One region of the Actinoplanes sp. NPDC049681 genome, then DNA from elsewhere that is predicted to be linked to it. Evidence: riboswitches for the same ligand, from Rfam matches in the RefSeq annotation. Region 1 holds a riboswitch; the other holds the start of a gene.
What was found. Region 1 has a riboswitch for S-adenosylhomocysteine ahead of metH (methionine synthase). Riboswitches for the same ligand answer to the same signal wherever they lie in the genome.
Positions count from the first base shown of each region.

Region 1 (4,410 bases):
GCGTCTCCGGGATGCGGGCGTACGGAGATCGCGGACATGCCGGTGAAGTGCATGCCGTTGACCGCGATGCCCATGATCAGGGCGGCGCCGAAGATCACCGCGGGCTTCCGTACGGTCACGGTCAGCCAGAGCGCGATCGTGGCCGCCACGACGGCGATCACCACCGAGGCGATCACCCTCGTCCGGTCGTACCCGATCTCGCCGTGCAGGTGCATGGCGCGCATGCCCATGTAGTGCATCGCGGCCACGCCGAGCCCGGCCAGCAGGCCGCCGGCGACGATACGCAGCGGACGCGCCCGTTCGCCGCCGAAGACGACCATCATCCCGGCGCCGACCGCCGCGATCGCCAGCAGCGAGCTGGCGGCGGTCAGCGCCGCGTCGTAGCGGATCGGGGTGCCGACGACGCTGAAGCCGAGCATCGCCACGAAGTGCATGGTCCAGATGCCGGTGCCGCCGATGGCGACCGCCGAGAGCGTCAGCCACCAGGCCCGGCCGCCGCCGGTCCGGGCGGCGCGCAGCCGGGTCGCGCAGATCAGCCCCAGCAGCGAACCGAGCACCGACAGCGCGTAGCTGACGGCCGGTGTGACCCATCCGTGCTCGAAGTGATGGATCTCCATGTCCGTGTCCCCCCAAGATCGACGTACCGCTGCATCCTCCCCGCTGAGCTGGGACTTCGCAGAGCGGGAACGGGGGTGGACGGCAGATCGGGCCGTTAGGAGGAGGCGCCGCGGTCCGGAGGACCCAGCCTCCGAGTGGCCAGCCAGGCACCGATTGCGTCGTTCACCTCGGCCGGGCGTTCCAGCATGACCTCGTGGCCCGCCTCGATCGTGACCTCGGTCAGATCGGCGCAGGCGGCACGCATCGGCTCGGCCAGGCGGCTGTGCCGGGTCTCACAGATCGTGTCCCACGCCGCGTGCACGAACAGCACCGGCATGCGCAGCTCCGCAGCGGCGCGGGCGGCGTACGCCGCGTTGGCCTCGTCGTTGAGATACCAGGAGCAGGGCCCGCGGAACCCGTGCGCGGCGAGGCCGGCCACGATCTCGGCGTGGTCGGCGTCGCTGAGCATCGCCCGGTCGCGCGGCAGGGCCGGGGCGCGGTGGGCGTCGCCGAACCAGCCGCCGTTGGCGCGCACCGCGGCGCTGCGGGCCGGCTGCCCCACCACCTCGGGGCGGCTGCGGCGGTACAGCAGCGAGACCGTCGCCGGGACGTCGGCCTCGAAGTCGGCGACCGCCTGGTCGAAGTGCTCGGCGTAGAAGCGGTAGTAGTCCCACTGGCCGTACGGGAACCGGTCCTCGGGGTAGAGCTCCCGGTCCACCAGCGGCACCAGGTTCGCCAGCGTGAACCCCTCCGGCAGGTACGGCACGCACAGGCTCACGACCGCCCGGCAGCGCTCGGGGTGATGGGCGGCGAGCGACCAGGCGACCGGGCTGCCCCAGTCGTGCCCCACCCACACCGCGGGGCGGCCGCCGAGCGAGTCGTGCAGGCGCAGCAGGTCCTCGACGACGTGCTCGACCGCGTACGCCCCGGGGTCGTGCGGCACCTCGGCATCGCCGTATCCCCTCAGGTCGGGGGCCACGCACTCGAAGCCGGCGGCGGTGAAGTGCTCGACCTGCGCGCGCCACACCAGGCCGCGTTCGGGCCAGCCGTGCAGGAAGACCATGAGCGGGCGTTCGTCAGCCATGCCCGGCACGGTATCACCCATGGACATGGTTGACACTGAGTGCCACAAGCGACGTACAGTGAAGCCATGACTCCCGTGGACTACCGCCGCCAGACCACCCTGATCACCGGTGCGAGCTCCGGCATCGGCGCCGAGTTCGCGCGCCGCCTCGCCGCCCGCGGCTCCGGGCTCGTGCTCGTCGCCCGCCGCGCCGCGCGCCTCGAGGCCCTGGCCGCCGAGCTCACCGCCGCGCACGGTGTGCCGGTCGCCGTCGTACCCATGGACCTGAGCCTGCCCGGCGCCGGGCAGAAGCTCGCCGCGGCCGTGGCGGAGCGCGGCCTCACCGTCACCAGCGTGATCAACAACGCCGGGTTCGGCACCTTCGGGCCGTTCCACGGCGAGGACCCGCAGCGCCTCGCGGAGGAGATCGCCGTCGACGTGGCGGCCCTGGTGGACATCAGCCGCGCGTTCATCGAACCGCTGCGGGCGGCCGGCTCCGGGGTGCTCGTCAACGTCGCCAGCGTCGCCGGTTACCAGCCCAGCCCCTCCATGGCCGTGTACGCGGCCACCAAGGCCTTCGTCCTCAGCTTCACCGAGGCGCTCTGGCAGGAGTCGCGCGGCACCGGCCTGCGCGTCCTGGCCCTGTCGCCGGGCGCGACCAGCACCGAGTTCTTCGAGGTCGTGGGAACCGACGCGGCGGACGGTGGCACCCCGCGCCAGACGGTCGCCGAGGTCGTCGACGTCGCGCTGCGGACCCTCGACCGGCGCGACCCGCCACCGAGCGTCATCTCCGGCCGCCGCAACCGCGTGCTGGTGAGCCTCAGCCGCCTGCTGAGCCGCCGCCGCAAGGTCATGGTGATGGGTGCCCTCTTCGCCCGCAACGCCTGAGCCGCAGGCCACCGGCGGGTGCCGTCCAACTGTCGGGACGGCACCCGCCGGTACGGTCGATACGACCGTCTTCCGGTAGTCTTGTGCGCCAGGCCGAGGGGCGCTGCGACGGGGAAGACCCGCCACGCTCGGACTGGAACCACACCGACCAAGGGCGCCTCCGAGATTCCGCGGAGGTGGTCACTGTGTCTGCTACAACCCAGTCTGCAACCGAGTCACTCACATCGCTCATGGCCGAGCGTGTCCTGGTGCTCGACGGCGCGTGGGGCACGATGCTGCAGGGCGCGAAGCTCACCCCCGCCGACTACCGCGGCGACCTCATCGCCGGGGACCACCCGAAGGACGTCACCGGCGACCCCGACCTGCTCAACCTGACCCGGCCGGACGTCATCCTCGACGTCCACCGGCAGTACCTGGCCGCGGGTGCGGACATCACCACGACCAACACCTTCACCGCGACGAGCATCGCGCAGGCCGACTACGGGCTCGAGGGCCTGGTGCGCGAGATGAACGTGCGCGGGGCCCAGCTCGCCCGGCAGGCCGCCGACGAGGCCGGCGGCAAGTTCGTCGCCGGGTCCGTCGGCCCGCTCAACGTGACCCTGTCGCTGTCCCCGCGGGTCGAGGACCCGGCCTACCGTACGACCACCTTCGACAAGGTCAAGGCGGCGTACGCGGAGCAGATCTCGGCGCTCGCCGAGGGCGGTGTCGACCTCCTGCTGGTCGAGACGATCTTCGACACGCTCAACGCCAAGGCCGCCATCGCCGCCGCTCGCGAGGTGGCGCCGCAGCTGCCGCTGTGGATCTCGGTGACCATCGTGGACCTGTCCGGGCGGACCCTGTCCGGGCAGACCGTGGAGGCGTTCTGGCGCTCGATCGAGCGTGCCGAGCCGCTGGTCGTCGGCGTGAACTGCTCGCTGGGCGCGGCCGAGATGCGCCCGCACGTGGTCGAGCTCGCCCGGCTGGCGGGCACGTACGTCGCCTGTCACCCGAACGCCGGACTGCCCAACGCGTTCGGCGGCTACGACCAGACCCCGGCCGAGACCGCGGCACTGATCAGCGAGTTCGCCGGCGAGGGCCTGGTCAACATCGTCGGCGGCTGCTGCGGCACCTCCCCGGCGCACATCGCGGAGATCGCCCGCGTGGTGCGGGGCAGCACCCCGCGTACGGTCGCCGAGCCCGCGCGCACCACCCGGTTCAGCGGCCTCGAGCCGTTCGCGATCGGCCCGGACACCGGCTTCGTCATGATCGGCGAGCGCACCAACGTCACCGGCTCGGCCAAGTTCCGCCGCCTCATCGAGGCCGACGACTACCAGGCCGCCGTGGACGTCGCCCTCGAGCAGGTGCGCGGCGGCGCCAACCTCCTCGACGTCAATATGGACGCCGACCTGCTCGACAGTGAGCGGGCGATGACCACGTTCCTCAACCTCATCGCGACCGAGCCCGAGGTGGCCCGGATCCCGGTGATGATCGACAGTTCGAAGTGGAGCGTGCTCGAGGCCGGCCTCAAGTGCGTGCAGGGCAAGGGCGTGGTCAACTCGATCAGCCTCAAGGAGGGCGAGGAGCCCTTCCTGGCCCAGGCGCGCAAGGTCCGCGACTACGGGGCCGGCGTGGTCGTCATGGCCTTCGACGAGCAGGGCCAGGCGGACACCACCGCCCGCAAGGTCGAGATCTGCGGCCGGGCGTACGACCTGCTCGTGCAGCAGGCGGGGTTCGCGCCCGAGGACATCATCTTCGACCCCAACGTGCTCGCGGTGGCGACCGGCATCGCGGAGCACAACGGCTACGCGAAGGCTTTCATCGACGCGCTTCCGCTGATCAAGGAGCGCTGCCCCGGAGCCCGCACCAGCGGCGGCATCTCCAAC
Region 1 covers NZ_JBITLP010000008.1:261,026-265,435, reverse strand. Annotated here, with positions in the region: gene ACIBO8_RS28880 (MHYT domain-containing protein) at 1-617, opposite strand, end outside; gene ACIBO8_RS28875 (alpha/beta hydrolase) at 713-1,681, opposite strand; gene ACIBO8_RS28870 (SDR family NAD(P)-dependent oxidoreductase) at 1,748-2,548, shown strand; S-adenosyl-L-homocysteine riboswitch at 2,638-2,715, shown strand; gene metH (methionine synthase) at 2,779-4,410, shown strand, end outside.

Region 2 (4,410 bases), on a different contig from region 1:
CGCACTCGAGGATGTCGAAGCCCACGATCACCTCTTTCGTCTCGGCGAACGGGCCGTCCGACAGCAGCAGCTCGCCGCCACGGACCCGTACTGTCGTCGCCGACGCCGGAGGGGCGAGCTGGCTGCCCTCCCGGCGGCGGCCCGCGGCGTCGTTCTCGGCGACCCACTGCTCGATGTCGGGCACCTGCGACTCGTCCGTCTCGGGCTCGGTGTCGGTGCAGACGAACATCATGTACTTCATCTCAGCGTCCTTCTCTCCGGTGGTGATCCACCCTCGTGACGAACGGTCCGCGCGGATCCGGACAGCATCGCACCGGAAATCTCAGAATTCTGCCGGCGGGGCGTTGTGCGGGGTGATGACCTGGATCGCGGAGGGGTTCGACCGTACGGGACCGGGCAGTGCGCCCTGTGCCTGCATGACGACGTGGCAGGCGTGGCGCAGGTCCTGCCGCAGGTCGTGGTGGAGCACGGCGGAGAGCCGGCGCTCGCGGAGCAGGGCGGTGTTCTCGCCGTCGAGGTCGTGCGCGACGAAGACGTCGTAGCGCCGGTTCTCGCGGTCGAAGGCATCCACCACCGCAGCGTTGCCGCCGGCGCCCGCGTACAGGGAGTAGACCGCGCGGACCGCCGGGTTGCCGGCCAGCACCTCCCGCGTTCCGATGTGGACGGCCTCAGCGCGGTCCTCCTCGTCGACGACCTCGAAAAGGCGGCGGCCCGCGGCCCGCGTACGCATCTCGGCCCGGAATCCCATCTCCCGCTCGTCCTCGCCGCGGAACGAGCCGTGCCCGCGGACCACCAGCACGTCGCCGGCGCGTTCGGCCAGCCACTCCTGCACGAGGTAGGCCGCGGTGGCGCCGGCCGCGCGGTTGTCGATGCCGACGTACGCCGCGCGCGGGCTGGTCGGCAGGTCGGTCACCAGCGTCACCACCGGGATACCCTGCCGGGCCAGGCGGGCAACGGCGGCGACGATCTCCGGCACGTCCGGTGCCTTGAGGATCACGCCGTGCGACTTGGTGCGGCCCACCTTGTCGAGCACGGCCACGAGGTCGGTCACGCCGGCGCTGTCGAGCAGGTGGAAGCGGGAGCGGATCACCGCCGGTCGCATCGCGGGCAGTTCGGCCTCCAACGCCGCGCGGACGGCGGTGGAGAAGCGCGACGGTGCCTGCACGATCACGTCGATCATGAACGTACGCCCGCCGATGCGCAGCTGGGACCGCTGCCGGTCGAGGTCCTCGATCGCCTGCTCCACCTCGCGCACGGTGCTCGCCCGGACACCGCCGCGCCGGTGCAGCACACGGTCCACTGTGGCCGGGCTGAGGCCGGACTGGACGGCGATCTCGCGGATGCGGTACGGGTGCTTCACCCCGTACACGATGAGGGGTTTTTGAGGTCTTTTCAAGGGACTTTGATGTTGTATCCCTCCCTAGCCTGACGGCATGGACATCTGCCTTGACGACTTCCGGAAACTGGTCGAGCAGACCACCGACCCGGGCGAGTATCGGCACGCCGCCGGCGTGGAACGAAACGTGTTGATCTACGACGGGACGGCCGGACGGGAGGCCCGCGACGAACTGATCCGGGCGTTGCTGGACGGCCCCGGCATCGTGGTGTTCAAAGGCGCCTTCGCGGCAGCCGTGGTGGACCGCGCGACCGCCGTCTTCACCGCGATGATCGAGGAGCAGAAGGCCACCGGGGCCGCCCGGGGCGACCACTTCGCCAAGCCCGGCGCCAACGACCGGATCTGGGGCGCCGTGGACAAGTTCGCGGTCCGCGATCCGGAGGCCTTCGCCGCGTACTACGACAACGACATCCTCGCGCTGATCTCCGAGTGCTGGCTGGGCCCCGGCTACCAGGTCACCTCGCAGCCCAACGTGGTGAACCCGGGCAGCGTCGCACAGGTCGCGCACCGGGACTACCACCTGGGCTTCATGTCCCGCGAGCTGGCCGAGCGCTATCCCGCGCACCTGCACCTGCTCTCCCCCGCACTGACCCTGCAGGGCGCCGTCGCACACGTCGACATGCCGGTGGAGACCGGTCCGACGCTGTACCTGCCGCACTCGCAGAAGTACCCGGGCGGCTATCTCGCGTTCCACCAGCCGGAGTTCACCGAGTACTTCGATGCCAACTACGTGCAGTTGCCGCTGGAGAAGGGCGACGCCGCCTTCTTCAACCCGGCGCTCTTCCACGGCGCCGGCGCCAACCGCAGCGCGGACGTCCGGCGGATGGCGAACCTGCTCCAGGTCTCGTCGGCGTTCGGGCGGGCCATGGAGACGGTCGACCGCGTCGCGATGTGCCGGGCCCTCTATCCGGTGCTGCGGGCTTACCCGGGGAACGTGGACAACGTCGTCGCGACGGCCGCCGAGGGGTACGCCTTTCCCACGAACCTCGACCGCGACCAGCCCGTGGACGGGATGGCCCCGCAGACCCAGGCCGACCTGATGCGGCAGGCGCTCACCGAGCAGTGGGACGCGTCACAATTCGAGAAGGCCCTGCGCGATCAGCAGGAGCGACGCCGGGCCGCCGCCTGAGCGGGTTCCCGATCTTGGAATCGCGACGTTATGGTGGTGGGGCGCCCGAAGCGGCGCTGCCCCTTGCCGAGAGGCGCTGCGACGGACCCTGAGGTCCGCCACGCTCGGCCTGTGGGCCACTGTCGCAAGGGCGCCTCCTGACGAGGGGGGTGCCCTTCTCCATGTCATCACGTCTCCAGCAGCTCAACGGCATCGACTTCGCGGTGGCGGACCTGTCGCTGGCCGCCTTCGGCCGGCACCAGATGCGCCTCGCCGAGCACGAGATGCCCGGCCTGATGTCGATCCGCGAGGAGTACAAGGACGCGCAGCCGCTGCGCGGCGCGCGGATCGCCGGCTCGCTGCACATGACCATCCAGACCGCGGTGCTCATCGAGACGCTCGTCGCGCTCGGTGCGCAGGTCCGCTGGGTCTCCTGCAACATCTTCTCGACCCAGGACGAGGCCGCCGCGGCGATCGTCGTCGGCCCCGAGGGCACGGTCGAGGCCCCGTCCGGCACCCCGGTCTTCGCCTGGAAGGGCGAGACGCTCGAGGAGTACTGGTGGTGCACCGAGCAGCTGTTCGACTTCGGTGACGGCCTCGGCCCGAACATGATCCTCGACGACGGCGGCGACGCCACCCTGCTCGTGCACAAGGGCGTGGAGTTCGAGAAGGCGGGTGCGGTCCCGGCGACCACCGCCGAGGACCCCCACGAGTACACGATCATCCTCGACACCCTGCGCCGCAGCCTGGCGTCGGACCCGCAGCGGTTCACCAAGATCGCTGCGGAGATCAAGGGCGTCACCGAGGAGACCACCACCGGCGTCGCGCGGCTCTACAAGTTCGCCAAGACCGGCGACCTGCTCTTCCCGGCGATCAACGTCAACGACTCGGTCACCAAGAGCAAGTTCGACAACAAGTACGGCATCCGCCACTCGCTGGTCGACGGCCTCAACCGTGCCACCGACGTCATGCTCGGCGGCAAGCTGGCCGTGGTCTGCGGCTACGGCGACGTCGGCAAGGGCTCGGCCGAGACGCTGCGCGGCCAGGGTGCCCGCGTCGTGGTGACCGAGGTCGACCCGATCTGCGCGCTGCAGGCGGCGATGGACGGCATGCAGGTCGCCCGGATCGAGGACGTGGTCTCCGAGGCCGACATCTTCATCACCACCACCGGCGGCACCGAGATCATCACGGTCGAGCACATGGCCGCGATGAAGCACAACGCGATCGTCGGCAACGTCGGCCACTTCGACGACGAGATCGACATGGCCGGCCTCGCCAAGGTGCCGGGCATCGAGAAGATCGAGGTCAAGCCGCAGGTGCACGAGTGGCGCTTCCCGGACGGGCACGCGGTCATCGTGCTCTCCGAGGGCCGCCTGATGAACCTGGGCAACGCCACCGGCCACCCCAGCTTCGTCATGTCGAACTCGTTCACCAACCAGGTGATGGCCCAGATCGAGCTCTGGACCAAGCCTGACGAGTACGACAACCAGGTCTACGTGCTCCCGAAGCACCTGGACGAGAAGGTCGCGCGGCTGCACCTGGACGCGCTCGGCGTCCGGCTCACCGAGCTGACCAAGAAGCAGGCGGAGTACCTGGGCGTGCCGGTCGAGGGACCGTACAAGCCCGACCACTACCGCTACTGATTCCCCGGCGGGTCATCTGCGCGATCGAGCGCAGGTGACCCGCCGCAGGGTTCCTCCGGGACAATGTGCCGGTGAGTGTCGAGATGACGTTGCTGTTCATCCTCGCCGGTGTCGCGGTGATCGTCGGGGTCCGCCGGATCGCCGATCGCACCGGGCTGCCCGCGGCCGCCCTCCTCACCCTCCTCGGCATTCTCTACGCCGTCCTGCCCGGCCCCAACGTCGACCTCGATTCCGAGCTGATCCTGACGCTGGTGCTGCCGCCA
Region 2 covers NZ_JBITLP010000013.1:47,222-51,631, forward strand. Annotated here, with positions in the region: gene ACIBO8_RS36480 (YciI family protein) at 1-241, opposite strand, end outside; gene ACIBO8_RS36485 (LacI family DNA-binding transcriptional regulator) at 323-1,360, opposite strand; gene ACIBO8_RS36490 (phytanoyl-CoA dioxygenase family protein) at 1,434-2,525, shown strand; S-adenosyl-L-homocysteine riboswitch at 2,588-2,668, shown strand; gene ahcY (adenosylhomocysteinase) at 2,687-4,147, shown strand; gene ACIBO8_RS36500 (Na+/H+ antiporter) at 4,219-4,410, shown strand, end outside.
Region 2: linked by a shared signal. The riboswitch ahead of ahcY (adenosylhomocysteinase) and the one ahead of metH (methionine synthase) in region 1 are both predicted to bind S-adenosylhomocysteine.